Regions from separate parts of the Leifsonia shinshuensis genome, predicted to be linked through region 1. Evidence: predicted binding sites of a transcription regulator. Region 1 holds the regulator's gene; the other holds the start of a gene.
What was found. Region 1 encodes HspR, which represses chaperone genes until heat shock. Its sites were predicted from a motif close to AAGTTGAGTCNNNNNGACTCAACTT; they were not measured.
Positions count from the first base shown of each region.

Region 1 (14,823 bases):
CGGACCGTCGTCGCGGCGAGCGCCTGGAGCGTCCCCGCCATCGCACTGGCGACCGCGTCACCGGCGTACGCGTCCTCCACGGACGGCCCGGTCAACCTCCCGCAGACGCTGACGGGTGTCGTCGGCGGCGGCTGGTCCATCGCGACCAATTTCGGCGCCAACGGCCTGCCGACGGGATACCCGACCGCCGCACGGCCGACGGCGACCGTCGTCCCGATCACCGTGTCGCCCGCCCGCGCCACGACCGTGACGCTGACACTCAGCGGTGCGGGATTCTCGTTCTTCACCGCTGCGACGAACGCGACATTCACCCCGACGCAGACCGTGACCGTCACGACCTCGTCCAGCGGGATCGCCGAGGTCTACGTCGCCGTCCCGCCCTACGGAAAGGGCGACACGGAGGCCACGATCACCGCGACAGGGAACGGCGGGACCGCGGTCTCGACGCTGGCCACCAGGACCGGTTTCGTCTACGCCGTCGGCGGTCACACCCCGGAAGGCCAGACCGGCAACGGCGCCAGCCGGAACGCCGTCGTGTGGCCGACGCCCCTGGCGATCGACGAACGCCTCTCGGGCGTCTACGCCGGCATCAGCTCGTACCTCGGCATCACGGAGCGGGGCACGGTCCGCACGGGCGGGTACAACATGTTCGCGGAGGTCGGGACAGGCAGCACCGAGCTCTCGGTCCTGAATCCCATCGAACCGCTGAAGCAGGACGGCACGCCGTTCACGGACGCCGTCCGGGCGGTCGTGGACACGTGCGGGTCCGAGCAGGGCCTCTTCGTGGTGGAGGACTCGGCCGGCGACTGGTGGGCGACCGGCGAGCAGGTCTCCAACTACCTCGCCATCCCGGGCGACACCACGGGATCCCGGTACCTGACCCGGTGGGAGAAGATCGGCGGCGCCCTCCCGGCGAAGCCCGCGACGCTCAGCCCCAACCGGTTCGGCGACGCGCTGGTGTGGAGCCTCGTCGACGGCACGGTCTGGTTCACCGGCTACAGCGGAAGCTTCCGGAACTACTCGAACGGCCTGCCGCGGACCACCTCCCGAGGTCAGGTTGCTCAGCTCATGATGCCGGACGGCTCTCCGGTCACCGGCGTGAAGCGGGTGCAGCAGAGCGAGGACAACTCGGTCATGATGCTCACCACGGACGGGCGCCTCCTCTACTCGAGCACGCAGCCCGCGACCATCACTCCGGCCGACTACGCGACCAGTGGCGACGTCCAGGAGATCGCCGGTCCGCCCGGCGACGTCGTGGAGCTCTGGGCGAAGCACCCGTACGACACGAACGGGGCGGCCTACTACGCCAAGACGTCGGACAACTCGCTCTGGGCGATCGGCAGCAACGGAGCGGCGCGCGGGTACCTCGGCATCGGCACGACCACCGCGACCCGGACCTGGGCGAAGGTGCTCGTCGACGACGTGAAGGAGATGGCCTGCGGCGCCCACAACCTGATCGTGCTCGACAACTCGGGCGACGTCTGGTTCGCGGGACTGTACGAGGAGGGCAACCCCGGGATGGGCACGGGCCTCCCCGCCACCTTCCCGACGCCGGTGAAGATCACCACCCTGCCGCCGAACGCGAGGACGATCGCCAGCACCTGGTACGACGTCCCGTACATCGCGTACTGAGCGCGGTCGCCCGGCGGCGGGCGAAGAAAGCCGGCCGGCGCCGTTTCTCACGGCGCCGGCCGGCTTCGTTCGTGACCCGGTGCTGCGCTACCGCTCCAGCGGCCGCCACACCACGATCTGGTTGCTGCGCCGCACCCGGGTGCCCGCGCGCATGGAGACGACCTCGCCCTCCGACCCCGCGGCGAAGACCCGCCGCCCCGGCCGGTTGAGGAGTTCGTCGGCGAGCGCCGACTCCAGCTCGCGCACACGGTCGCTGAGCGCGTTCACGTGGTCTTCGAGCTCCAGGATGCGGCGGATGCCCTCCAGGCTCACGCCCTCCGACCCCAGCCGCGCGATCTCCTGGAGCTTCTGGACGTCGCGCATCGAGTAGCGGCGCGACTTGCCCGCCGTCCGGCGCGGGCTGACCAGCCCGAGCCGGTCGTACTGCCGGAGGGTCTGCGGGTGCATGCCCGCGAGCTCGGCCGCGATCGAGATCACGAAGACCTGGGTGTTCTCGTCCATGAGCGGACTCAGCTCCTCGCCTTCGCGAGGATGTCGTCGCGCGGGTTCTCATCCGGCAGCTTGGCGGCGAACGCCTCCAGCGCCTCCTTGGCGTCGCCGGAGAGGTGCGACGGCACCGCGACCTGCACGACGGCCAGGAGGTCGCCGGTGCCCTTCGCGGTCTGGACGCCGCGGCCCTTCACCCGCAGCACGCGGCCGCTCGGGGTGCCGGGCGCCACGCGCAGCTTGACCGGGTCGCCGCCGAGGGTCGGCACCTCGATGGTCGCGCCGAGCGCGGCCTCCGCGAAGGTGACGGGGACGGTGACGCGGAGGTTCAGGCCGTCGCGCTCGAACACCGGGTGCTTGCGCACGGTCACGGTGAGGACGATGTCGCCGGCCTCGCCGCCATCCGGGCTGGGCTGGCCCTTGCCGCGCAGCTTGATCTTCTGGCCGTCGGCCACGCCCGCGGGGATCTTGACCTTGAACGGCTTGCCGTCCGCGGCCTGGAGGCTGATGGTCTCGCCCTTGGTGGCGGTGACGAAGTCGATGGTGGTGTGCGCGGTCACGTCGTTGCCGCGGGTCGGGCCGCCGTAGCCGCGGTAGCCCCCGCTCGTCGTGCCGAACCGGCCGTTGCCGAACAGGCCGCCGAAGACGTCGTCGAAGCCGCCCTGCCCGCCTTGCTGGAATGTGTAGCGCTGGCCGCCCTGGCCGCCGCCGAACATCCCGCCGAACACGTCGTCGAAGCCGCCCTGGCTGCTCGAGCCCGGAGCGGTGAACCGCGCTCCGGAACCCATGGCCCGGATCTGGTCGTACTCCTTGCGCTGCTCGGGGTCGGCGAGCACCGAGTGGGCCTCGCTGATCTCCTTGAACTTGGCCTCCGCCGCCGGGTCGCCCGGGTTGGAGTCCGGGTGGTACTTGCGCGCGAGCTTGCGGTACGTCTTCTTGAGGTCCGCCTCGCTGACGTCCTTGGAGACGCCTAGGACCTTGTAGAAGTCCTTGTCGAACCAGTCCTGGCTTGCCACGGCGCCTCCTCTCCTGCCTGTGCTGTCGTGATCTGTGTCGAAGTCTGCATGTGTCGTGGCGCGCGGAGCGGCGGGACACGCATCCCGCCGCTCCTGGCGCTCATCGTCCGGCCGGTCAGGCCGGGGTGGCGACGACCACCTTGGCCACCCGGACCACGGTGGAGCCCAGCCGGTAGCCGGTCTCCACCACGTCGGCGACGGTGTCGGCCGTCACGCCGGGGGTGGGCTGCTGGAAGATCGCCTCGTGGACCTGCGGGTCGAAGGGCTCGCCCTTCTCGCCGTACTGGGTGAGGCCGAGCCGCTCGACCGCGGTGCGCAGCTTGGCCGCGATGGTCGCGAACGCGCTGCCCTCGGTCAGGTCGCCGTGCTTGTCGGCGCGCTCCAGGTCGTCGAGCACCGGGATGAGACCCTTGACGGCGTCCCCGATCGCGCGCTCGCGCTCGACCTCCCGATTGGCCTCGGTGCGCTTGCGGTAGTTCGCGTACTCCGCGGTCACCCGCTGGAGGTCGGCGAGCCGCTCCGCCGCGAGCTGGTCGGACGTGGTCTGGCCGGAGAGGATGTCGAGGTCGTCGTCGGACAGGACGCTCTCCTCCTCACCCGGGCCCACATCCACCAGCTCCTCGTGCGCGAGGTCGTGCTCTTCGCCCTGAGGCTCGCGAACCTTGCCGGTCTCGGGGTCGATCCTCCGCTTGTCGCGGATGATCGGCTCCTCGCGCTCCGGCTCCTCCGAGCCGTGCCCGTCGCGGTTCTGGTCAGCCATGGTTACTTCTTCTCCTCGTCCTCGACGACCTCGGCGTCGATGACGTCCTCATCGTCGGAGGAGGAGCCCTCGCCCTGAGCGCCCGCCTCGTCGGCGTCGCCGGCCGGGGCCTCGGACGCCTGCGCGGCCGAGTAGATCGCCTGGCCGAGCTTCTGCTGGCTCTCGTTCAGCTTGTCGTACGCGGTCTTCACGGCCTCGTCGTCGTCGCCGGCGAGCGCGGTCTTCAGCGCGTCGATGTCGCCCTGGACCTCGTTCTTGACGTCCTCCGGGAGCTTGTCCTCGTTGTCCTTGATGAGCTTCTCGTTCGCGTAGACGAGCTGCTCGGCCTGGTTGCGGGTCTCGGCGGACTCGCGGCGCTTCTTGTCCTCCGCCGCGTGCTCCTCGGCCTCGCGCACCATGCGCTCGATGTCGTCCTTCGGCAGGCTGGACCCGCCGGTGATCGTCATCGACTGCTCCTTGCCGGTGCCCTTGTCCTTGGCGGACACGTGCACGATGCCGTTGGCGTCGATGTCGAAGGTGACCTCGATCTGCGGGATGCCGCGGGGGGCCGGGGCGATGCCGGTCAGCTCGAAGGTGCCGAGCGGCTTGTTGTCGCGGGTGAACTCGCGCTCGCCCTGGAAGACCTGGATCGCGACGGACGGCTGGTTGTCGTCGGCCGTGGTGAAGGTCTCGCTGCGCTTGGTGGGGATGGCCGTGTTGCGCTCGATGAGCTTGGTCATGATCCCGCCCTTGGTCTCGATGCCGAGGGACAGCGGGGTGACGTCGATCAGGAGGACGTCCTTGCGCTCGCCCTTGAGGACACCGGCCTGCAGGGCGGCGCCGACGGCGACGACCTCATCCGGGTTCACGCCCTTGTTGGGCTCCTTGCCGCCGGTCTCCTGCTTCACGAGCTCGCTCACGGCGGGCATGCGGGTGGAGCCGCCGACGAGGACGACGTGCGCGATGTCGGACACCTTGATGCCGGCCTCGCGGATGACGTCCTGGAACGGCTTCTTGGTGCGGTCGAGGAGGTCGCTGGTCATCTGCTCGAACTGGGCGCGGGTGAGCGTCTCGTCGAGGTTGGCCGGGCCGTTCTCGGTGAGCGAGAGGTAGGGCAGCTGGATGCTGGTGCTCATCGAGGAGCTGAGCTCCTTCTTGGCCTGCTCCGCGGCCTCCTTGAGGCGCTGCAGCGCGATCTTGTCCTTGGAGACGTCGACGCCGGTCGAGTCCTTGAAGCGCTTGATCAGCCAGTCGACGACGCGCTGGTCCCAGTCGTCGCCGCCGAGGCGGTTGTCGCCGGCGGTCGCGCGGACCTGGATGGTCGAGAAGTCGTCGTCCTTGCCCACCTCGAGGAGGGAGACGTCGAAGGTTCCGCCGCCGAGGTCGAAGACGAGGATGAGCTCGTCCTCCTTGCCCTTGTCGAGACCGTACGCGAGGGCCGCGGCGGTGGGCTCGTTGATGATGCGGAGCACGTTGAGGCCCGCGATCTCACCGGCCTCCTTGGTGGCCTGGCGCTCGGCGTCGTTGAAGTAGGCCGGGACGGTGATCACGGCGTCGGTGACGGTGTCGCCGAGGTACTGCTCGGCGTCGCGCTTCAGCTTCTGCAGGATGCGGGCCGAGATCTCCTGGGCGGTGTACTTCTTGCCGTCGATCTCCTGGGTCCAGTCGGTGCCCATGTGGCGCTTGACGGACGAGATGGTCCGGTCGACGTTGGTGACCGCCTGGCGCTTCGCGGTCTCGCCGACGAGCACCTCGCCGTCCTTGGTGAACGCGACGACGGACGGGGTGGTGCGGAAGCCCTCCGCGTTGGCGATGACCGTGGGCTCGCCGCCCTCGAGCACCGAGACGACGGAGTTGGTGGTTCCGAGGTCGATTCCTACTGCACGTGACATGTGTGCTTTCTCTCCTTTGTTGCGGGCGTTTGATAGCCGGTGAAAGTCTTGGGGTCAAGAGTTGAGCCTCGACGGCTCAAGCCTGACATCCCGGGTGGATGCTGTCAAGCCGTCCGTCTCAAAACTTGAGTACAAGTGACTCAACTTTGAAACGGGCCCCGGTATTCCGGCGGCGGAGAAGAATTCCTGATCAGGGCTGGAGTCCGTGCACGCTCCACATCCCGTCGGCCGCGCGTTCGTATCTCAGCCGGCGATGCAGCCGGTCGGGACTGCCCTGCCAGAACTCGATGGAGGACGGGACGAGGCGGTAGCCGAACCAGTCGTCGGGGCGTGCGATCGGGTCGCCGCCGGCGAGCGCTTCGGCGCGGGCGCGCAGCACGCCGAGGTCGCCCAGCTGCGCATCCTGCTCGGACACGACGGTCGCGGCCCGCGCGGCGGGAGGCCGGTCAGCGAACAGGGCGTCGGAGGCGTCGGCAGACAGGACCTCCACCTCGCCGTCCAGCCGCAGCTGCAGGGCGAGCTCGCGCCAGTACACGGTGACGCTCGCACGCGGGTTGGCGGCGAGGTCGCGGCCCTTGCGGCTGGCGGCGGACGTTCCGAAGACGACGCCGTCCGCTCCGAGCGCGGCGAGCCGGAGGGTGCGCGACGAGGGGACGCCGTCGACGGAGGCCGTGGCGAGGGTGGCGGCCAGCGCCTCCCGCACTCCGGCGCGGTCGGCCTCCGCAAGCCAGGCGTCGAGGAGGGCGCCGGGATCCGCGGGGGCATCTGACGCGTCGGGCAGGGGCGGCATCCCGGACCCGCCGAGGAGGAAGTCGGACATGCCCCGACGGTACCCGCGGGCGCGCGGCTACCCCAGCACCGGCGCGTCGCTGTCCGACGGCGCCGGGTCGGGGAGGCGTCGCATCCGGAGCGCGTTGCCCGCGCCGAGCAGCCCGGCGGCGAGCGGGACGAGCAGCGCGACCTGGAGGGCGATGGGCCGCGCCTCCGTGTTGATCCGGACGACCTCCGCACGCACCTCCGGCGTCTCGGTGGCGAGCTGCTTCTCCAGCTGCGTGTTCGACATCACCTGGGCGTCCTCCTCCAGGGCGGAGGCCACCTGCTGCTTGTCGGACGCCGGGAGGACGGTGCTCGAGTTCGTCAGCGACGTGAAGGCGAACGCCAGCGTCGCCAGCATGATCGCCCCGGCGAACGCCAGACCGAACGACAGCCCGAACGATCCGGCGGCCGAGTTGACGCCGGCCGCCTCGCTGACGCGCTCGTCGCTGATCGGCGACAGCGTGTAGTTGTTGAGCTGCGAGACGAGCAGGCCGAGACCGCCGCCCGACACGATGAGCGGGATGGTCAGGAACCAGCCGCTCGTCGCGATCGGCACGATCGGCAGCAGGATCGCGACGCCGATCACCGCGAGCAGGAAGCCCCACAGGATCAGGTTCGCCGGTCGCCCCTTCGCCCGGCGCCCGGCGAGCAGCGCGACCACGAACATGCTCAGCGAGAGCGGCGCGATGGAGAGGCCAGCCTCCAGCGCGTTGTACTCCAGCACCATCTGCAGGTAGATCGGCAGCGCGATCATGGTGCCGCCGAGCGCCACTTGCTGGAGGAGCTGGCCGCTCACGCCCGTGCGGAAGAGCTTCGACGAGAACAGCGCGGGGTCGAGCAGCGTCGGCCTCCCGCGGCGGGCACGCGAGCGCAGCCAGAACACCAGCCCGACCAGCGCCGCGACGCCGACGACGATCAGCAGCAGGACGTACTCGCCGCCCTCCTGCCAGACCAGGATCCCGGTGACGATGCCGCCCATCCCGACCACCGAGAGCAGCGCGCCGACCAGGTCGATCGAGCGCGTGCCCGTGTAGGGAACATCGTGCACCAGCCCGATCCCGGCGAGAACGACCGCGATGATGACCGCCTCCAGCAGGAACCCCACCCGCCAGGAGAGGAACGTCGTGATGAAGCCGCCCAGCAGCGGGCCGACCGCGGCGGCAATCGCGGCGGAGGCACCGACCAGCGCGTAGACGCGTTTCTGGTGCGCCCCCTCGAAGTTGCCGTGGATGAGCGACTGCATCGCCGGCAGCAGCAGCGAGGCGCCGATCCCGCCGATCACCGCCCAGAAGACGATGATCGCGAACAGGTTCTGCGCGAGGGTCATCGCGATGGCGCCGACCGCGTAGCCGAGCAGGCCGAGGACGTACGCGAGCTTGCGGCCGATGAGGTCGCCGGTCTTCCCGCCGATCAGGATGAACGCCGCCGAGACCAGCGCCTCCAGCGCGATCGCGCCCTGCACGCCGCTGACCGTGGTGTGGAGGTCATGGACGACCGCGGAGATGGAGACGTTCATCAGCGACGTGTCCACGACCAGCACGAACATCGCCATCGCGAGGAGGACCGCGAGGCGGAAGTTGAAAGGCGCGCCCGCGCCGTCGCCGCCGCTCATGCGCACACGAAAGCACAGCGGGCGACGGTTTGGCGACAGTCGATTCACACCCGTTCCACAACCCGCGTCGATAGCGTCGGGCACATGGAATCCGACCCGGCCCCGCTGCTCTCCACCCGGGCGATCGAGGCTCTGCAGAGCATCGACCCGGCCACGTTGAGCGAGGTGCAGGCGTTCCGCGAGGACTTCGCGCGGTTCATCATGCCGTACAAGTTCGGCATCGACGAGATCTCCACCAAGGTGTCCATCCTGCGCGAGGAGTTCGCCGAGCTGCAGGACTACAACCCGATCGAGCACATCTCCAGCCGGCTCAAGTCGGCCGAGAGCCTCGAGCAGAAGGTCATCCGCAAGAACTGCGAGCCGTCGTTCGACGCGATCCGGGAGGCCATCACCGACATCGCCGGCGTGCGGATCGTGTGCTCGTTCGTGTCGGACGTGTACCGGGTGTTCGAGCTGCTGACGGCACAGGAGGACGTGCGCGTGCTGCGGGTGAAGGACTACATCGCGCACCCCAAGCCCAACGGCTATAAGAGCCTGCACGTGATCGTGGAGGTGCCGGTGTTCCTCAGCGGAGGGCCGGTCGCGGTGCCGGTCGAGGTGCAGCTGCGCACGGTGGCGATGGACTTCTGGGCGAGCCTCGAGCACAAGATCTACTACAAGTACGACGGGGAGGTCCCGGAGCCGCTGCTGCGCGACCTCACGGCGGCGGCGGGCACGGCCGGGCAGCTCGACGTCACGATGGAGGACATCCACCGCCAGGTGCGCGGGGACGGCGGGACGGCGCAGTACGCGTTACCGGTGTCGGTGTAATGTGCCAACCTCGGTCGCAGGCTCCCTCGGCGCTGGGGTCGCAGCATCGCTCCGCGCTGCCCCTAGCTCCACCGCGCAAGGTGCGAGGATGACGGGGTGACCGAGAGCACCCCATCTCCCGAGGCCGAGCCCGTGGCCGAGGACGCCGACTTCCCGCGCCGCCGGACCCGCGCGCTGGTGTGGATCCTGGTGATCGCCGTCGTCGTGGTCCTGGCCGACCAGCTGACCAAGCTGTGGGCGACCTCCAGCCTCCGCGAGGGCGACTACCACTCGCTGATCGGCAACCTGCTCGGGATCCAGCTCATCTACAACTCGGGGGCGGCGTTCTCGTTCCTGGTCGACCAGACCTGGGTGTTCACGATCATCGCGGCGCTGGCCGTCGTCGCGCTCCTCTATTTCTCCCGCCGGGTCGGCGCGCGGTCGTGGGCGGTCGCGTTCGGCCTCCTGCTCGGCGGAGCGGTCACGCACCTCGGGGACCGGCTGTTCCGCGCGCCGTCGTTAGGCCAGGGGCACGTGGTGGACTTCATCGCCTACGCGAACTGGTTCATCGGGAACGTCGCCGACATCGCGATCTTCTGCGGCGCCGTGCTGGCGCTGGTGCTCGCGGTGGTCGGGGTGCCGATGCGGGGCGGTGCGCGGCACGGGCAGGTGGAGGCCGCGGACGAGCCGGCCGACGACTAGCTCACCGCCGGCTCACTTCGCGACCGTGGCGAGCCACTCGTCGAAGGTCTGCGTCCCGAGCTGTGCGTCCGGCCCGGGCAGCAGCGTGCCGTCGCGCAGCGCGCGGCCCCAGCGTCCCGGCAGCGGGACCGCGAACACGCGGGCGTTCGACCCGGTCGCTTCGAGATAGCGGCGGACCAGCGTCGGCATGTCCTCCACTTTCGGGCCGCCGAGGTCGCGGCTGAGCCCCACCGGGTCTCCGGTCGCCAGCTCGGCGAGGCGTGCGCCGACCTCCGCCGCCGCGACGGGTTGCGACTTCACTGCAGGGACCGCCTTGATCCGGCCGCGGGAGCGTCCGGCGAGCTGGGCCGCGAACTCGTGGAACTGGGTCGCGCGCAGCAGGCTCCAGCCGTCGCCGCTCGCCATCACCAGCCGCTCCTGCTCCGCCTTGCCCGCGTAGTACGCGTACGGCGCCGCCGCCGCGCCCACGATCGAGAGCGCGACATGGTGCGTCACTCCGGCCGCCCGCTCGGCGGTGAGCAGCGCCGTCGTCACCGCCTCGAAGAAGCGCGTGGAGGCCGCGCCTCCCATCGTCGTCACCGATGTGACGTCCACGACGGCCGCGCAGCCGTCCAGCGTCCGCGCCAGCCGGTGCGCCTCGCCGGTGTCGTGCGCCGCCGCGAGGAGGTCGACCCCCTCCGACCGGCTCAGCACCACCGCCTCGTGCCCGGCTTTCCTCAACGCCTCCACCGTGCGGGCTCCGACCACGCCGGTGCCACCGGCGACCGCGACCTTCATCGTGTCCATACCGACAGCATCCGCATTCGCCGCCGCGGGGACAACCTCCACCCGCGCCGTCGTACGATCGGGCCATGGAATTCACCGGGTTCGACGAGGACGCGATCGCGTTCTACCGCGAGCTGACGCTGCGCAACGACAAGGCGTTCTGGCTGGAGAACCGGGAGCGCTACGAGCGGCGGGTCGCGGCGCCGATGCACGCACTCGCGGAGGCGCTCGAGCCCGAGTTCGGCGCCGGCCGGCTATTCCGTCCGTACCGTGACGTGCGGTTCTCGCACGACAAGTCGCCGTACAAGCTCCACGCGGCGCTCACCTTCGCCCGCGGCGGCTACGTCCAGGTCTCCGCGGAGGGCGTCGCCGGCGGCGCGGGCGTGTACCAGCTCGACAAGGAGCAGCTGGACCGGTACCGCCGGGCCGTGGACGCTCCGCGTACCGGCGGGGAGCTGGAGTCCGCGCTCAGGGCGCTGCGCGCCTCCGGGATCGGCATCGAGATCCCGGAGCAGCTCAAGACCTCCCCGCGCGGCTACCCGGCAGACCATCCGCGCGCCGAGCTGCTGCGGTACAAGGGGATCATCACCTGGGCCGACTGGGGCGTCCCCGACTGGTTCGCGACGCCGGAGGCCGCCGACCGGATCGCGGGATTCCTGCACGACAGCGAGCCGGTGACGTCGTGGTTCCGGGTGAACGTGACCGGCACACGAGACTGACCTCCGGCACGTTCACCGCCCGTTCCCCGCCACGCCCTACGCTGTCCCCATGACGACCGACACTCCGGCGACCGGAGGCGCGGGCGACGACGCCCTCGCGACCGCGGCGAGCCCGATCTTCGCCGACAGCTCCACCGAGCGCAGCATCCCGCGCAGCTGGGTGGCGTCGTGGGCGCTCTGGGATGCCGGCGGCGCCGCGTTCAACGCGGTCATCACGACCTTCGTCTTCACCGTCTACCTGACCTCCAGCTACTTCATCTCCCCCGCGCTGGTCTCCGCCCAGGACGCCGAGAAGGACGCCTCCGGCCCGGCCCACCACGCGGTGACCGGCGCGATCGCCGGCCTCTCCAGCGGGCTGGCCTGGGGCATCGGGATCGCCGGGATCGTCGTCGCCGTGCTCGCTCCCGTGCTGGGCCGCCGCACCGACGGCTCGGGACGCCGCAAGCTGTGGCTCGGGATCAACACCGGCGTCGTGGTCGTCATCACGGCGCTGATGTTCTTCGTCGTGGGCGAGCCGTCGTTCTTCCTGTTCGGCGTCGTGCTCGTCGCGGTCGGGACGGTGTTCTACGAGATCGCGACCGTGAACTACAACGCGATGCTCGTCCAGGTGTCCACGCCGAAGACGGTCGGCCGGGTGAGCGGGCTCGGCTGGGCCAGCGGCTACTTCGGCGGCATCCTGCTGCTCGTCATCGTGCTCGTGTTGCTCGCGTCGCCCAACGGCGACGGGACGGGCGGCATCCTCCACGTCACGACGGACCAGGGGCTGAACTACCGGCTCGTCGCGCTGGTCGCCGCGGTCTGGACGCTCGCGCTGTCCATCCCGGTGCTGCTGCGCGTGCCGGAGGCGCCGGCGAACCGCCGGCTGCCGCGGGTCGGGTTCTTCGCGTCGTACCGACTGCTGTTCCGCGACATCGCGGTGCTGTGGAAGGAGAGCCGGAACACGGTGCTCTTCCTGATCTCGTCTGCGCTGTTCCGGGACGGGCTGGTCGGCGTGTTCACGTTCGGCGGCATCCTCGCGAAGGGGACGTTCGGCTTCAGTCAGTCGGGCGTGATCGTGTTCGCCATCGCCGCGAATGTCGTCGCCGGCGTCAGCACGGTGCTGTCCGGCCGCTTCGACGACCGGTTCGGGGCGAAGCCGGTGATCGTCACGGCGCTGGTCGGGCTCGTGATCGCGGGGCTCGCGGTGTTCTTCCTGCACGACGCCGGCGCGATCGCGTTCTGGGTGTTCGGCCTGATCCTGTGCCTGTTCGTCGGGCCGGCGCAGTCGGCGAGCCGGACCTTCCTGGCCCGCGTGACGCCCGCCGGACGCGAGGGCGAGGTGTTCGGGCTGTATGCGACGTGCGGGCGGGCGGTGTCGTTCGTGGCGCCGCTGCTGTTCGCGCTGTTCGTCGCGCTGGGCGGGGCGCAGTACTGGGGGATCCTCGGGATCGTGCTGGTGCTGCTGGTCGGGCTGGTGCTGCTGGTGCCGGTGAAGTCGCCGCGGTAGCGATGCGGGGAGCGGAGGAGATCCGCTGCGGCACGCCGCGCGATCGCAGTCAGCGGAGGAGATCCGCTGGAGGTGGAGCCGGAAGTCCTCCGTTGGCTCCGTGACCGGTCGTCGGGAGTTCGGGTGGTGGGCGCTCAGCGGGGCCAGGCCTGGACGAAGCGGGCGAAGAGCTCGGCGAAGGTGCGGGCCTCCTCCGGGGTGAAGGAGGCCAGCGCGGTCTCGACGGCGGAGCGGCGGTGGTCCTGGACTTCGCCGAGCTGCGAGCGGCCGGCGGTGGTGAGCTGGATGAGCGCGCGCCGCGCGTCGGACGGGTCGGGGACCCGCCGCACCAGCCCGCGGTCGACGCCCTCCTGCACGAGGCGGCTGGCCCGCGGCTGATCGACGCCGATCGCGGCGGCGAGGGAGCTGACCGACAGCTGCCGGCCGTCCGTGTCGGCGGCCGCCAGGGCCTCCAGCATGCGGATGCGGGCGAAGCGGCCGAGGGAGCCGTCGCGCCCGCGGCGTCCGGGGCCGGGGCGGGCGGAGTCGCCGAACGGGCCGGGGAAGCCGGACCACGGGCCGCGCGGGCCCCAGGTGTGCGGGTCGAAGCCGTGCGGGGCCGGGTGGGAGTGCGAGCCGTGGTGGTCGTGGGAGGGTGCGCCGCCCTCGCCGGCGCCAGCGTCTTCATGGGCGGGCTGGGTCGAATCATGGTCTCCGCGGCCGTCGGCGTGGTTCGCTCGGCCGTCGCCGTTGTGGTCGGGGCCGTGGTTCGAGCTGCCGTGGTTGCCGTGACCGCGGCCGGGGAACGCTCCGGCGTCCCACGGGCCGGACGGGCGGCGGCGCGACTGGTCGCGGCGGACGGCGACCAGCGAGCGCTCGATCAGTTCGATCACGTCCGCTTCGGGCGAACGGTCTTGCTCTTGACGATCCTCAGCCATGCATGTAACTATACATTTACTTGTAACAGTACATAGAAAAAGAAGGGAGTCCCCGATGACACCCATCGACGACTCGAACACCCACGATTCCGAGAACACCCCGCCGGGCTACTGGTTCGGCGAACTCAACACGCGCCTCCGCGATCGGATGCGCGACGAGCTCCACGAGCTCGACCTCGGCCGCCGGGGCTGGCGCGTCCTGCACACGCTCGCCGACGGTCCGGCCACCGCCGACCAACTCGCCGACGCACTCCCGCACCGAGGACGGCGTGGACGCGGCCGTGCCTTCGGCGCAGACCTCCCCGGAGACGCCCAGAGCACACCCGCGGACGGCGCTCCCGAGCGCGGCGACACCGCGTCGGCCCGCCGCGAATGGCGCGGGCGTCCCGACTGGATGCGGCGCGAATGGGAGCGCCGGCAGCAGATGTACCGCGCGTGGATGGACCACGACAACGCGCGCGTCCACGACGAGCCGGGCGCCCACGCCGGGCACGACCACGACGGGCACGACCACGACGGGCATGGCCACGGCGGTATGGACCACGCCGGGCACGACCGCGGCGACCACGGCCACGACGCGGAGCGCGACACCTACGGACCGGACAGTCGCGAAGGCGCCTCCGGCACCGAACTCCACGACCACGATGAGCACCACGAGGGCGAGCACCACGAGCACGAGCATCACCACGGCCCCCACGACGAGCACGGCGACCACCACCCGCACCCCGATCACCACCACCATGGCGCCGAGCAGGCGTTCGAGCGGGGGTTCGAGCGCGGATTCGTCCGCGGGGTCGAGCGCGGTTCTGCGTTCGGGCACGGCGGGCACGGCTTCGGCCCGGGCGGCGTCGGTTACGGCGGCTTCGGTTACGGCGGCTTCGGCCCCGGCCGGTACGGTCGCCCGTTCGGTCCCGGGCCCTTCGGCCGCGGTGACGTCGGCGGGCGCTTCGGGCCCGACGCGTACGGCCACGAGCGCTCCGGGCAGGGGCGGCCTCCCTTCGCGGGACGGCACGGCTTCGACGGGCGCTGCCGCGGCGGGGTGGATCGCATCCTCGCGGACTTCGTCGAGCGCGGCTGGGTCTGGTTCGACGGCGACCGCGCCACGCTGACCGACGAGGGGCGCGCCGCGCACGACGCCGCCTTCGAGCGGATCCGCACGGTGCGCGCGAGCGTCGCGGAGGGCATCGACCCGGCCGACCTCGCCACCACGCTCGCCACGCTCGAGGCGATGGCACGCAACCTCGGCTGGACG
Region 1 covers NZ_CP043641.1:3,276,044-3,290,866, reverse strand. The annotation lists gene F1C12_RS16050 (hypothetical protein) at 1-1,632, shown strand, start outside; gene F1C12_RS16045 (heat shock protein transcriptional repressor HspR) at 1,720-2,133, opposite strand; gene F1C12_RS16040 (DnaJ C-terminal domain-containing protein) at 2,142-3,134, opposite strand; gene F1C12_RS16035 (nucleotide exchange factor GrpE) at 3,250-3,894, opposite strand; gene dnaK (molecular chaperone DnaK) at 3,897-5,765, opposite strand; gene F1C12_RS16025 (pyridoxal 5'-phosphate synthase) at 5,956-6,585, opposite strand; gene F1C12_RS16020 (MFS transporter) at 6,613-8,193, opposite strand; gene F1C12_RS16015 (GTP pyrophosphokinase) at 8,278-9,003, shown strand; gene lspA (signal peptidase II) at 9,100-9,684, shown strand; gene F1C12_RS16005 (SDR family oxidoreductase) at 9,697-10,470, opposite strand; gene F1C12_RS16000 (DUF2461 domain-containing protein) at 10,536-11,168, shown strand; gene F1C12_RS15995 (MFS transporter) at 11,218-12,654, shown strand; gene F1C12_RS15990 (MarR family winged helix-turn-helix transcriptional regulator) at 12,789-13,571, opposite strand; gene F1C12_RS15985 (MarR family winged helix-turn-helix transcriptional regulator) at 13,627-14,823, shown strand, end outside.

Region 2 (14,823 bases), 1.9 Mb from region 1:
GTCTTGGTGGCCATCATGGCGAACGCCGTGTTGACGGATTGGGCCGTCGCCGACATCACCGACAGCCGGCTCGCGGAGCCCTCGTCGTTGGACACCGGCCACGGTGGGCCGGAGACCGTCCCGCAGCTGCTGGAGAAGTCGGACATCGGGAAGGTGTGCTGGGAGGCGTCGATCGACTCGTACAGGCTGTGGCCGCCCTCCAGCCAGCCGGCGAGGTCGAACGCCTTGAACGTCGAGCCGGTCTGGAAGCCCTGCGAGCCTCCGTAGGCCTCATCGGTGTTGTAGTTCACCGCCGTCGTGCCCGGTTGCGGCTGGTCGGTGTTGTTGAAGGCCCGGTTCTCCACCATCGTGACGATGCGCCCGGTGCCCACCTCCACGGAGACGTTGGACGCGCCGATGTCGATGTCGGGGCGCGACCCCGGGATGTACTTCGACAGCGACTGCTGTGCGACCGACTGGAGGTCGAGGTTCAACGTCGTGTAGATCTTGAGCCCGCCGCGGTTGAGGGTCGTCCAGCGGTCGGCGCTGGTCTTGCCGTACGCCGGGTCGTTGAGGATGACGTCGCGTACGTAGTCGCAGAAGAACGCCGCGTTGACCTGCTGGGCGGCGGCGCAGCCCGAGGTGGTCGGGGTGACCGTCGGCTGGATGGCCGTCTTCTTGGCGGCGTCCCGGTCGGCCAGCGAGATCTTGTGGTTCACGTACATGCGGTCGAGCACGTAGTCGCGGCGGGCCTTGGTGAGCTTGTAGCCGTTGGCCGCGCCGTTGTCCTTGTTGTTCGGCTCGTCGATGCGGAGGTTCGACGGGTTGTTGACGATGGCGATCAGCGTCGCCGCCTGCGGGAGGCTGAGCTTGGCGGCGCTGGTGTTGAAGTAGTACTCGGACGCGGCCTCGATGCCGTAGATCTGGCCGCCGAAGCCGACGACGTTCAGGTAGCCGAGCAGGATGTCCTGTTTGCTGTACTTCTTCTCCAGGCCGACCGCGTAGCGCATCTCCTGGATCTTGCGCTGCAGGGTCACGCCCGCGGCGTCGTTGTAGCAGGCCTGAACCTTCTTCTGGTCGGTGAGCCCTTCGCAGTGCTCGACCTCCACGTTCTTGACGTACTGCTGCGTGATGGACGAGCCGCCCTGCACGCTGCCCCCGACGACCGTGGAGAGCGCGCCGCGCACGGTGCCGAACACGTCGACGGCGCCCTCGCTGTAGAAGCGGGGATCCTCGGCGGAGGTCGTGGCGTCCTTGGCCACCTGGGCGACATCGGCCCAGCCCACATCCTTGCGGTTCTGCGCGTAGAACTGGGCGATCGGAACGTCGTTGCCGCCCTGCTTGGCGTACACGGTGGAGTTCTGCGCGAACTGCCCGATGTTGAGGTCGCCCGGCAGCTTGTTGAAGTCGCTGATCCCTGCAGCCGCCGCTACGCCGGCTCCCAGGAAACCCGGAAGAAAGAACAAGGCGGAGAGCACCGCGGCGACGAGCGCGAGCGCCACCCACTGCACGATCGCGGCATTGCGCGAGCGCGGAGCACGCAGCTCGAACCGCTTGAGGGGCTCGAGGCGCTCGTCAATAGCCTGAAGGCGCGGGGAATTCTGGAATCTGTCCGGGTTGGGCACGTATCCACGCTTCCAGGGTCTGCTGTGGGACGGGTTGAGAGATGAACTGTACCCCTATGTGGATTTTCAGGAAGGGTGGACAACGAAGAGGCGCCGGCCCCCGAAGGGACCGGCGCCTCTCACGACCGACTACGGTCACGCCGCCGCCGCGAACACCGCCCGCGGCCGCACCTGCAGCACCCCGTCGACAGCGTCCACCACGACGGTCCCGCCGTCCGCGACGCCGCCCGACACCATCAGCTCCGCGATCCGGTCGTCCACCTCGCGCTGGATGACGCGGCGCAGCGGGCGGGCGCCGTACTCCGGCTCGTAGCCCGCCTCGGCGATCCACGCCACGGCCGCGTCCGACGCCTCGAAGGCGATCGAGCGGCGGCCGAGGCGGGTGGCCGTCGACTGCAGCAGCAGGCGGACGATGTCGCGCAGCTGCTCGGCGTCCAGCTTGCGGAACAGGACGATCTCGTCGATGCGGTTCAGGAACTCGGGACGCATGGCCTCCCGGAGCTTGCCCATCACCCGGTCGCGGATGTCCTTGTCGGACGCGAAGCCGTCGGAGCCCGCCGGGACGAAGCCGAGCGCGCCGCTGCGGGACGCCAGGAACTCCGAGCCCAGGTTGGAGGTCATGATGACGACCGTGTTGCGGAAGTCGACCGTCCGGCCCTGGCCGTCCGTCAGCCTGCCGTCGTCCAGCACCTGCAGCAGCAGGTTGAACACGTCCGGGTGCGCCTTCTCGATCTCGTCGAACAGCACCACCGAGTACGGGTTGCGGCGCACGCGCTCGGTCAGCTGCCCGGCCTCGTCGTAGCCGACGTACCCGGGAGGGGCGCCGACCAGGCGGGCGACCGTGTGGCGCTCGCCGAACTCGCTCATGTCGAACCGGATCATCGCCTTGTCGTCGCCGAACAGCGATTCCGCCAGCGACTTGGCCAGCTCGGTCTTGCCGACGCCTGTCGGGCCGAGGAACAGGAACGAGCCCACAGGACGGCGCTCGTCGCCGAGGCCGGTGCGGTTGCGGCGCACCGCCTTCGCGACCGCCGTCACCGCGTCGTCCTGGCCGATGACCCTGGCGTGCAGCTCCGACTCCAGCGCGGCGAGGCGCTGACGGTCGGCGTCGCCGATGCGGGACACCGGGATGCCGGTCGCGCGGGACACGATGGCCGCGATCGCCGCCTCGTCGACGACCGCCTCCGCGGCGTGACGCGGCGCCTTCCCGAGCTCGTCGATCCGGCGCTGGACGTCCTCCATCTCGTCGCGCAGGCGGGACGCCTCCTCGTAGTGCTCGCCGGCGACGGCGGAGTTCTTCTCGGACTCCAGGGTCGCCAGGCTCTGCATCAGCTCGGACGCGTCGACCCGCTTGCCGAGCGACAGGCGCAGCCGGGCGCCGGCCTGGTCGATCAGGTCGATCGCCTTGTCCGGCAGGAACCGGTCGGAGATGTAGCGGTCGGACAGCTCCACCGCGGCACGGATCGCCTCCGGCGTGTAGGTGACGGCGTGGTGCTCCTCGTACGCGGCGCGCAGGCCGTCCAGGATGAGCACGGCGTCCTCGACGCTCGGCTCGCCGACCGTCACCGGCTGGAAGCGGCGCTCCAGCGCCGGGTCCTTCTCGATGCGGCGGTACTCCTTGAGCGTGGTGGCCCCCACCAGGTGGAGGTCGCCGCGCGCCAGCCGCGGCTTCAGGATGTTGCCCGCGTCCATGCCGCCGGCCTCGCCGGAGCCTCCGGCGCCGACCACGGTGTGCAGCTCGTCCACGAACACGATCAGCTCGTCCGTGCCTGCGCTGATCTCGTCCATGAGCTTCGTGAGCCGCTCCTCGAAGTCGCCGCGGTACCGGGTGCCCGCGACCATCCCGGCGAGGTCGAGCGCGACGACCTTCTTGCCGCGCAGCTGCTCGGGGACGTCGCCTGCGACGATCGCGCGGGCCAGGCCCTCCACGATCGCGGTCTTGCCCACGCCGGCCTCGCCGACCAGGACCGGGTTGTTCTTGGTCCGGCGGGAGAGGATCTCGACGGTCTGCTCGATCTCGTCGAGCCGGCCGATGACCGGGTCGAGCTTGCCGTCGCGCGCGAGCGCGGTCAGGTCGGTGCCGAACTGGTCGAGCATCGGGGTCTCGGAGTCGGTCGCGGCCTCATCGGAAGCGTCCTGCGCCCCCGCACCGACCGTGGCCGACTGCCGCATGGCGTTGGTCAGGGAGTCCGGCGTCACGCCTGCGGACTGGAGGACCTGCCCGGCCGGGGCGTCCTGACCGATCACGAGCGCGAAGAAGAGGTGCTCGGGGTCGATGTAGGTCGCTCCGGAGGCACGGGCCACCTGGTAGGCGTGGAAGAGGACGCGCTGGGCGGACGCCGTGATCGAGGCGCCGTCGGCGTCGATGGCCTCACCGGAGGCGGGGAGGCGCTGCTCGGCGGCGGCGGCGACTGCGGACGGGTCGACGCCGATACGGCGCATGGCCTCGGACGCGGGCTCCTGCCCGGCCATCACGCGGAGGATGTGCAGGGCGTCCAGCTCGCGGTGGCCGTGCTCGAGGGCGTACCGGCCCGCCTCGGCGAGGAGTTCCTGCGTGCGCCGGCTGAGGAACCGGCTGATGTCGATGGAGCGCGCGGCGCGGGCGCGCTCGCCCGCGAGGTAGCGCGAGAGGAACTCGTCGAACGAGTTCTCGCTGCCGCTCTCGGGGGTGAAGTTCTCGGGCACCTGATCTCCTGTTTCTAAAAGTTGAGTTACGTGCACTCAAGTTCAACGTTCGGGGGGAAGGTTTATTCCGGGATGCGCAGAGGAAACCGGCGGAGCAAACCGCGTCCGGCGTCCGGTGTACGGTCGCCGCATGGGGAAGCACGGCGTCTCGAAGCAGTCCGGTCCGGCCGTCGTGGTGATCGGCGACGGGGTCGCGGGGGCCGCCACCGCCTTCGCGCTCGCCCGGCGCGGCGCCGCGGTGACGATCGTGGACGCCGGCCTTCCCGGCCGCGCCACGGACGCGGGCGCCGGAATCGTCCAGCCGTGGAGCACGAGCGCCGGCGGCGACTTCTACGAGCTCTACGCTGCGGGCGCCGACTTCTATCCGGAGCTCATCGAGCGGCTCGCCGAGGCGGGGGTGCACGACATCGGCTACCGGCGTTCCGGCGCGCTCGTCGTCAACCGGGATGCCGCCGTGATCGACGACGTGGAGGCGCGGGTGCGCGGACGCGCCGCCGCCTCCCGCACGGCCGGCGAGGTGCGCCGGGTCGGCGCGGCCGAGGCGCGCGAACTGTTCCCTCCGCTGGCCGGCGACCTCCACGGCCTCCACATCGCAGGAGGCGCCAGGGTCGACGGGCGCGCGCTGCGGACGGGTCTGCTCGACGCAGCCGTCGCGCTCGGGGCGACGCACCTGGACGCCACGGCCGCGCTCGACGCCGACCGCGTCGTGACCGCTGACGGCGAGACCCTCCCCGCCGACGCCGTCGTCGTCGCGGCGGGCGCGTGGACGGACCAGGTCCTCCTCCCGCTCGGCGTCCGCGTGCCGGTGGAGCCGCAGCGCGGGCAGCTCGTGCACCTGCGGGTCGACGCCGACACCCGCGAGTGGCCGTCGGTGCATCCGGTCGCGCCGCACTACCTGGTGTCCTTCGACGCGGGGCGGATCGTCGTGGGCGCCACCCGGGAGACCGGGTCGGGCTTCGACGCTCGCGTGACAGCGGCGGGGACGCGGCAGGTGCTGGAGGACGCGCTCGCGGTCGCGCCCGGCCTCGCGGACGCGACGGTCATCGAGACGCGCGTGGGGCTGCGTCCGCTGCCGGACGGCGACCTCCCGACCGCCGGGCCCGTGGACGACCGGCCGGGCCTGTTCGTCAACACCGGTTTCGGCGCCGGCGGGCTCACGATGGGTCCGCTCATCGGCGACCTGCTCGCGGAGCGCGTACTCGGATCCCTGTGATGACAGGCGTCCTGGCCTGACCGGGATCCTGGCCTGACCGCGATCCTGGCCTGACCGCCCTGTCACCGAGTATCCTTCCGGCGTTCACCGCTGTCTTGGACCTTTCTTGGGAGGACTGGGATTGACTGGGGATCGGACGCTGATTCGAAAGGACGGTGCCGACCTGTCTGTCACGATGCTGCGGCCGGCCCCGACGCAGAAGGCCGCGCCCCTCACCCGCCCCGCGGTGCTCGCCGCGCTCTTCGGCGTACTGGCGACCCTGCTCTCCGCGATCGGCTCCTGGATCCCGTCGCTCTGGGGCGACGAGGCCACCAGCATCATGTCCGCACAGCGCCCGCTGTCGACACTGCTCGGGATGCTGGGCCAGGTCGACGCGGTGCACGGCACCTACTACTTCGGCCTCCACTTCTGGAGCGACCTGATCGGGTTCTCCCCGTTTGCCGTCCGGCTGCCGAGCGCCGTCGCCGTCGGACTGGCCACCGCGGCCGTCGTGCTGCTGGCCGCCCGCCTCCGCGATATCCGCACGGCGGTCATCGCCGGCCTGGTCTGCGCGATCCTCCCCCGCGTGACGTACATGGGCGAGGAGGCGCGCTCGTTCGCGTTCTCGGCAGCGATCGTCGCGTGGCTGACCGTGCTGCTCGTCGCCGCACTCGACCGCGAGCGTCCGCGGGCCGCGTGGTTCGTCGGCTACGGCGCGCTGCTGGCGGTCGGCACCTACGTCTTCCTCTACACGATCCTGTTCGCGGTGGTGCACGGCGTGATCGTCGCCGTGTGCCGGGCGCCGCGTCGGACGGTGCGCGGCTGGCTGATCGCGGTCGGGGCGGCCGTCCTCGCCGTCGCTCCCCTGCTCGTCGTCGCGATCGGCCAGCACCACCAGATCGCCTATCTCGGCGCCGTGCAGCAGCTCGCGCCGCAGACGCTGTTCAGCGGGCTGTGGTTCGGCGACTCCTGGCCGCTCGGCATCGTCGCCTGGGCGCTCATCGTGCTGGCGGTGGCGATCGCCGTGCAGCAGCGTGTGCTCGTCGGCCGGGCACGCGGCGAGCGGTTCCTCGGCCGCCCGGCCTCGCGCGTGCCCTCGCTCGTCGGCGTCGCCGCGCTCTGGCTGCTCCTCCCGCCCGCCATCCTGATCGCCGTGCAGCCGGTCGTCCCCGACTTCACCGCACGCTATGTGTCCTACTGCGCCCCGGCGGCGGCGCTCCTGATCGCCTGCGGCGTGGACGATGTCCTCCGCTGGCGGCGCTGGGCGGGCGTCGTCGTGGGCCTGCTCGTCCTGGGGCTGTGCGTGCCGGTCTACGTCGACGAGCGGACCCCGTACGCGAAGAACCAGAGCGACTGGGCGGAGGTCTCCGCGGCGATCGGCGCGAACGCGCGCCCGGGCGACGGCGTCGTGTTCGACGAGTCGACCAAGCCGTCCAAGCTCCCGCGGCTCGCCGAGCACACCTACCCCGCCGGCTTCCGCGACACGACCGACGTCGCCCTCCATCGGCCGTTCGCGCAGACCAGGTCCTGGCGCGACTCGGCCTACACTGTGCGACAGGCCGCTGCTCTCGGCCGGTTCGACGGCGTCGACCGGGTCTGGCTCATCGAGTACGCCCCGTCCCCCGGCTCGGTCGATGACTACGGCGTCGCCGACCTCACCACTCTCGGCTTCCACGAGACCACCACGCGGATCGCGACCCATCGCGAGCTGATCTCGCTGTACGAAAGGACCCCATGACCCCCCACGACCTGGCTGCCGCCGGCTCCCTCGTCCACACGGGCCTCCTCGACCCGCAGGGTCTCATCCAGGCCGCGGGCCCGTGGGCGCTGCTCGGCGTCTGCGCGATCGTGTTCGCCGAGACCGGCCTCCTGCTCGGCTTCTTCCTGCCCGGCGACACGCTGCTGTTCTTCGCCGGCGTGCTCACGCTCACCGGCCACATCCCGCAGCCGCTCTGGCTGGTGATCGCGGCCGTCGCCGTCGCGGCGATCGCGGGCGGCGAGGTCGGCTACCTGATCGGCCGGAAGTCCGGCCCCGCGGTGTTCGACCGGCGGGAGTCCGGCGTGTTCAGCCGGGCGAGCGTCGACCGGACGCAGGCGTTCTTCGACAAGTACGGCAGCGGCGCGGTCGTCGTCGCCCGCTTCGTCCCGGTGGTCCGCACCTTCGCACCCGTCGCGGCGGGGGTCGGCCGGATGCGTCACGGCGTGTTCAGCCTCTACAACGTGATCGGCGCCGCGGTCTGGGCCGCCGCCGTCGTGCTGATCGGGTACGGGCTCGGCCACATCCCGGGCGTCGCGGACTTCGTGTCCAAGTACCTGGACATCGTGCTCATCGCGATCGTCGTACTCTCGGTCGGCCCGGTGCTGGTGCGAGCGATCATGCTGCGCCGCCGGAGGTCTCGCGTCGAGTCCTGACCGCCCGTCCGTCGGAGGCTGCGGCTAGCGTAGGGCCATGGCCGTCACCCTGGACCGCGACGAAGCGCGCCGGATCGCCGTGCGCGCGCAGCGCCTGGACGCCGGGCGACCCGACGGGATCGTCCCGCTCGCCGAGAGCCTGACCTTCCTGCAGCTCGACCCGACGGCCGCCATCGCGCCGAGCGCCGACCTGATCGCCTACACGCGGCTCGGCCCGGCTTACCGGCCGGAGACCCTGGTCGAGGCGCTGGAGACCGACCGGCTGCTCTACGAGGTGAAGGCGATGGACGACCCGGTCACACCGCCGTTCGCGATGGTGCGGCCGATGTCCGACCTCGGCCTCCACCTCGACCGGATGTCGCGCTGGCCCGAGCGGCTGTCGGGCGCCCACGCCTGGCTGGAGGCGAACGACGCGTTCCGCCGGGACGTACTCGCGCTGCTGCGCGACCGCGGTCCGACGCTGTCCAAGGACATCCCGGACACCGCCGCCGTGCCGTGGGAGTCCACCGGCTGGACGCACAACCAGAACGTCACGCGCCTGCTCGAGCTGCTGCAGGGCCGAGGCGAGGTCGCGGTCGCCGGCCGGATCGGGCGGCAGCGCGCCTGGGACCTGGGCGAGCGCGTCTACCCGGCGGGCATAGCGGTGGTGCCGGAGGCGGAGGCCGCCCGGCTGCGCGACGAGCGCCGGCTGCGCTCGCTCGGCATCGCCCGCCGCGCCCTGGTCGGCGAGGCGGGCGAGCCGGCGACCGTCGAGGGCAGCGCCCTGGAGTGGCGGGTGGACCCGGCCGCCGTCGGCCTCCCGTTCACCGGCCGCACCGCGCTGCTGTCGCCGTTCGACCGGCTGGTGCACGACCGGGTCCGCACCAACGACCTCTTCGGGTTCGAGTACCTGCTGGAGATGTACAAGCCCGCCGCCAAACGCCGCTGGGGCTACTTCGCGCTGCCGATCCTGCACGGCGACCGACTGATCGGCAAGCTCGACGCCGCCGCCGACCGCAAGTCCGGCGTCCTGCACGTGACGGCCATCCACGAGGACGGCCCGCTCTCGCCCGAGACCCGGGACGCCGTGCGCACCGAAATCGACGCGCTCGCCGCCTGGCTCACCCTCACCCCCGAGTATCCGTCGCCGAGGGGCACGTAAACGCCCCTAAAACGCGGTTTTGGGGGCGTTTACGTGCCCTTCGAGGTCAGGCGGCGGACTCGCGGGCGTGCGGATCGGAGCTGTTCAGCACCTGGACGACGTGGTCGTAGTCGCCGCGGGCCTCGCCGTAGCGGAGGAACTTCACCCGCTCGACCTGGAGCTCCGTCGCGTCGGGCTGCGTCTCGATCAGTTCCATGACCTCCGCCACGAACTCGTCCAGCGGCATCGCGAAGTCGCTCTCCTCCTGCCCCGGCATGAGCGCGGTGCGAACCGCCGGCGGCTCCAGCTCCATGACGCGCACGGAGGTGTCTGCGAGTTGGAGGCGGATGCTCTCGCTGAGCATGTGGATCGCCGCCTTGCTGGCGTTGTAGCTCGGCGTCACCTTGAGCGGCGTGAACGCCAGACCGGACGAGACGGTCACGATCGTGGCGTCCGGCCGGGTCTGGAGGTGCTCGACGAACGCCGCGATCAGCCGGATCGGCCCCAGCACGTTGGTGGTGACGATCGACTCCGCCGAAGCGAGGAAGGCCTCGGGGCGGTGCCAGTCCTCCGCGCGCATGATCCCGGCCATGGCGACGAGCACGTTCAGGTCGGGGTGGCCAGCAAGAACCGCAGCGGCGGCCTCCCGGATGCTGTCGGCGTCCGCGGTGTCGATGCGGACGGTGTCGATGCCGGGGTGCTCGGCCGCGATGCGCTCCAGCAGCTCGGTGCGGCGGCCTCCCACGATGACGGTGTTGCCGCGCTCGTGGAGGGCGACGGCGAGGGCGAGCCCGATGCCGCTGGTGGCGCCGGGGATGAAGACGGTGTTCCCTGTGATGTCCATGCCTCCACTGTGCGGGCGTCGCGGCGCGGACGGGAGCGGAGCGCTCATCGGGGGATCCGCGATCCCTGGCTCGGGCGCGCCCGACGTCGGATGATGGTGGGATGGATCGCACCGCGCTCGCCGACTTCCTCCGCCGCCGCCGTGAGGCGCTGCGCCCGGAGGACGTCGGCCTGCCCTCCGGCGCCCGCCGCCGCGCCCCCGGCCTCCGCCGCGAGGAGGTCGCCATGCTCGCGGCGATGTCGAACGACTACTACACGCGGCTGGAGCAGCGCCGCGGCCCGCAGCCGAGCGACCAGATGCTCGCCTCGCTCGCCCGCGCACTACGGCTGTCGGCCGACGAGCGCGACTACCTGTACCGCGTCGCCGGCCACAACACCCCCGACCGGATGGGCGGCGCGCACGTCCCTCCCGCCCTCCAGCGCGTGCTCGACCGGCTCGACGACACCCCCGCTCTGGTGCTGTCGAACGTCGGCGAGACCCTCCTGCAGAACCGGCTGGCCGTGGCGCTGCTCGGCGATCGCTCGCACTACACGGGGCTCGACCGCAGCGAGTTCTACCGCTGGTTCACCGACCCGGAGACCGCGCGTGCGATGTACCCGGAGGCCGACCGCGACCGGCAGAGCCGCGCCCAGGTGGCCTCCCTCCGCGACGCGTACGGCGCGCTCGGCCCGCAGTCGCGCGCCGGCGAGCTCGTGCGGGCGCTGCTGGAGCGGAGCCCCGAGTTCGCCGCGCTGTGGGAGCGGCACGAGGTCGCCCGCCGGTTCGAGGACCACAAGACGCTCCTCCACCCGGAGCTGGGCGCGATCGAGCTGGACTGCCAGGCGCTCTTCACCGAGGACCAGTCGCAGTGCCTGCTCGTGCTGACCGCCGCGCCGCGCACGGAGGCGGCGGAGAAGCTGGCGCTGCTGGGCGTGGTCGGCACGCAGTCGTTCGCGTGAAGGCCTCCCCACCCGTTCTGATCTGAGCTATCCTCACCTTCATGTCGAAGGACGCCGTCCCCCGGACTCCGTCCGAACCAGACGGACACGGTCCGGGGTCGCGCAGCCGACGGCGGTGGTGGCTCGCCGCCGCGATCGTCGTCGTCGTGGCCGTCGTCGCCGCAGCCGTGGTCGCCGGCATCGCCATCGGCCGCTCGGCCCCGGCCGCCGCGCTGACGCTCGTGCCGGCCGACAAGCCGGGCCCGAACCCGTTCACCGACTCCGCCCAGACGGAGACCGCGCCCGCCGCCTCGGCGACCGTCACCCGGAAGACCGAGCAGCTGCGCGCCACCCTCCCGAAGGCCGGCGGCACGAGCACGCCCGTCGCCGAGGGCACCGCCCCCGGGCTCTACGGAGGCAGCGGGAACGCGCAGGTCTGCGACGCGCAGCGCCTCGTCCGCTTCCTCCAGGACGCACCGGCGAAGGCCGCTGCGTGGGCGCATGTGCTCGGCATCGCCCCGGCGACGATCGAGCACTACGTCGCCGGCCTCACACCGGTTATCCTCAACAGCGACACGCTCGTGCAGAACCACGGCTACCACGCGGGCGCGGCGACCTCCTTCCCCGCGATCCTGCAGGCCGGCACCGCGGTGATGGTCGACAGCGCCGGCCTCCCCCGCGTCAAGTGCAACTGCGGCAACCCGCTGACCGAACCGAGCGTGGTGTCCGTGCCGTCGGCGCCCACCACGGGTGCGGTGTGGCCGGGCTACACGGCAGGCGGCGTGATGCTGGTGCACGGCGGGACGGCGAGTGGAAGCCTCCAACTCGTCGACCGCGCGAGCGGCCAGGTCTATGCGCAGCCGCTCGGCGCCGCCGCGGCCGTCTGGGCGGCCGCGAGCCTGACCTCATCGGCCGGCGCCGGCATCGCCGACCAGTCGGTGCTGTGGACCAGTGCGGACGGCACGGCCTGGACACAGCGGGCGACGGTCCCGCACGAGCTGATCATGGGGCTGGCGTGGGGCGACGGGCGCTGGGTCGCGGTCGCAGCGTCCGACGACCAGGCGACGATCCACTCGGAGATCCTCACCTCGCCCGACCTGAGCACGTGGACGGTCGCGACCACGGTGACCGGCCGTCTCCGCGGCGTCGGCTTCGGACGGGGAGGCTGGCTCGCGGTCGGCGATCCCTCCGACGGGTACAGCGATTCGCTGGGACTCTCGGAGCCGAGCGGCCACGCCGACGTGTATGCGAGCACGGACGGCGCGACCTGGACGAAGACCACCACCGTCGACACCCCGGGATCGGACGGGTTCTGGTCGATCGCCTACGGCGACGGGCACTGGGTCGCGACGGCCAATGCGATCTACGTGCAGAACTCGCCCGTCAACGTCTACCAGAGCAGCGACGGGACCGCCTGGACCACGAGCGGCGCCGGGATCGCGCAGCAGACCGACGGGATCGTCGCATACGGCGCGGACGACGGCTGGCGCATGGCGGCGTCCACCACCTATCCGGCGGACCCGGCCTCGTTCGACCCGCCGCTCCAGGACACGCTGATCAACGCGGGCGCCGGAGCAGGAGCGTGGACGACGTCCAGTCCCGCGGCGCTGAAGCAGCAGCTTCCGCACGCCTTGGCGTCCGGCGCCGGGCGATGGCTCCTCGGCAGCGAGGACTCGGAGCTCATGAACCAGGGGCACGCTTTCAACACGACGCGCGTGAGCGCGAGCGAAGACGGAATCTCCTGGACGACCGCCGGCCGCATCGACGGGCCGCTCGGCGCGCTCGCCTACGGAAGCGTGGCGGCGGCGGCGTCGCCGGGGACGACCTCCACGCCCACGGCGACGCCCGCGCCGACCACCGCGCCCAGCGCCGGCGGCTCGGGCGGGACGCCCGACTGCACCGCCGCCGCGCTCCAGCGTGCGCTCGTCGCGGCGGGGCTCCCCGGGACGATCGGCTCCGACCTGGCGTGCAGCGCCGGCTGGGCGGCGGCCGGCGTCAACCATCCCGAGTCCCAGACGACCGCGGTCTTCCAGTGGGTGGACGGCGCCTGGCAGTGGCGGGACCGCACGACGGTGTGCTCGCAGAACGTCCTGCCGCCCGCGGTCGCGCCGGCGGCCTGCCAGAGCAACTGACGGAGGCCGCGGAGAAGCCGGCGGTACTGGGCACGCCGTCGTCCGCCGGGTAGCCTGTGCGCCGTGGATGTCATCGGCTGGCTTCTCGACGGCGACCCCGCGATCCGCTGGCAGGTGCGCCGCGACCTGCTGCACGAACCGGACGACGCGGTCGCCGCCGAACGCGCGAACGTGGAGACCGAGGGCTGGGGCGCCCGCCTGCTCGACCTCCAGCGAGAGGACGGCACCTGGGGCGAGGGCGTCTGGACGCAGCGCGACCGGGTCGGCGTGGACGACGCCATGCTGCTGCTGGCGGTGCTGGGCGCGCCGGCGGACGGCCCGCGCACGAGCGTCGCCGTCGACCGCGTCGTGCGCCGGGTCGACTGGGGCGAGGAGTGGTGGAACCATCCGTTCTTCGACGGCGAGGTGGAGCCGTGCATCAACGGCCGCGTGCTCGTCGCCGGCGCACGCTTCGGGCACCCCAGCGAGCTGATCGTCGAGCGGCTGCTGAACGAGCAGCAGGATGACGGCGGCTGGAACTGCTACGCGCAGACCCGGCAGGACCCCGGCTCGTTCCACAGCACGATCTGCGCACTGGAGGGCCTGACCGCCTACCGGGACGCCGGCGGCCCCACCGACGTGGCCTCGGCCATCGACCGCGGCCACGACTACCTCCTGGCGCGCGGCCTAATGCGCCGTCTGAGCGACGACTCGATCATCAAGGAGAGCTGGCTGCGGTTCTCGTTCCCGTACTACTGGTCGTTCGACCTGCTGCGCGGGCTCGACCACCTGCGGGAGGCCGGAGTGCCGGCGGACGATCGCGTGACGGAGGCCGTGTCCGTCGTGTCGTCGCGCATGCAGCCCGACGGGCGCTGGCTGCTCGACCACGAGCACTCCGGGCGGGCACTGCTGAGCATGGAGACCGTCGGTGAGCCGAGCCGCTGGAACACGCTGCGGGCCCTGCGGGTGCTGGAGTGGGCCGAGGCGTGACCGCCGCGCGGCCTAGTCCGCGACCCGCCCCTCGGCCTCCAGTCCCTGGAACCACTTCGTGCGCGCGGCGACCGCGTGCGCGGCGGAGGGGAGGCCGCGCACGCGGAGCTGCACGCCGCGCCCGGCGAGCTCCTGGTCGAGGTTCTGCAGGGCGAGGATGACGGTGACCGAGATGTCCTGGAGCGGGGAGCAGTCGAGGGTGAGCTCGGTGACCTCTCCCTCGGCGCGCGCGGCGTCAACGGCGTCGAGGATCGTCTGCTCGGTCGCGAGCACGTTGGCCGTGTAGAGCGGGCCGAGCAGGCTGACCGAGAGCCGGCCGCCCGCGGACTCGTCGAGGCGGACTCGTGGCTTGTTCAACGCCGCCAGCACGAGCACGAGGGTGAACAGCACTCCGACGCCGACCGCCGCCAGCAGCCCGGCGGTGAGGCCGATGACCGCCGTGGCCATCGCGACGGCGAAGTCTCGGCGGCTGACGCGCCAGAGCAGCACCAGATCCTTCACGTCGATCAGCCCGAACACCGCCACGAAGACCAGAGCCGCGAGGGTCGCCTGCGGCAGGAGGCTGATCACCGGGCCGAGGAACAGGCCGATCAGCAGCGCCAGAACCACGGTGACGAGCGCGGCGAGCTGGGAGCGGGCGCCCGCCGACTTGTTCACCGCGCTCTGCGAGAAGCCTCCCGCCGCCGGCAGCGTCTGGAACCAGCCGCCGATCAGGTTCGCCATGGCGGTCGCGAACAGTTCGCGGTTGCTGTCGATCCGCGGGTCCTCCAGTTCGCGGATGCCGCGCGCGACGGCCGCCGACTCCAGGAACGCCATGACCGCGATCGCCAGCGCGCCGGGGATCAGCTGGAAGACGTGGTCGAGGCTCGGCAGCACGGGTAGCGGGAAGGCCTGCGTGACCGGCGTGATGAGCGCGACCCCGGCCGACCGGAGGCCGCCGAACGCGAC
Region 2 covers NZ_CP043641.1:1,410,145-1,424,967, forward strand. The annotation lists gene F1C12_RS06870 (penicillin-binding protein) at 1-1,604, opposite strand, end outside; gene F1C12_RS06875 (ATP-dependent Clp protease ATP-binding subunit) at 1,740-4,289, opposite strand; gene F1C12_RS06880 (NAD(P)/FAD-dependent oxidoreductase) at 4,420-5,502, shown strand; gene F1C12_RS06885 (glycosyltransferase family 39 protein) at 5,678-7,219, shown strand; gene F1C12_RS06890 (DedA family protein) at 7,216-7,893, shown strand; gene F1C12_RS06895 (DNA glycosylase AlkZ-like family protein) at 7,931-9,034, shown strand; gene F1C12_RS06900 (SDR family oxidoreductase) at 9,081-9,857, opposite strand; gene F1C12_RS06905 (helix-turn-helix transcriptional regulator) at 9,959-10,795, shown strand; gene F1C12_RS06910 (DUF6777 domain-containing protein) at 10,837-12,906, shown strand; gene F1C12_RS06915 (hypothetical protein) at 12,970-13,875, shown strand; gene F1C12_RS06920 (SulP family inorganic anion transporter) at 13,888-14,823, opposite strand, start outside.
Region 2: the regulator HspR is predicted to act here: its motif matches at 4,308-4,332, upstream of F1C12_RS06875 (ATP-dependent Clp protease ATP-binding subunit).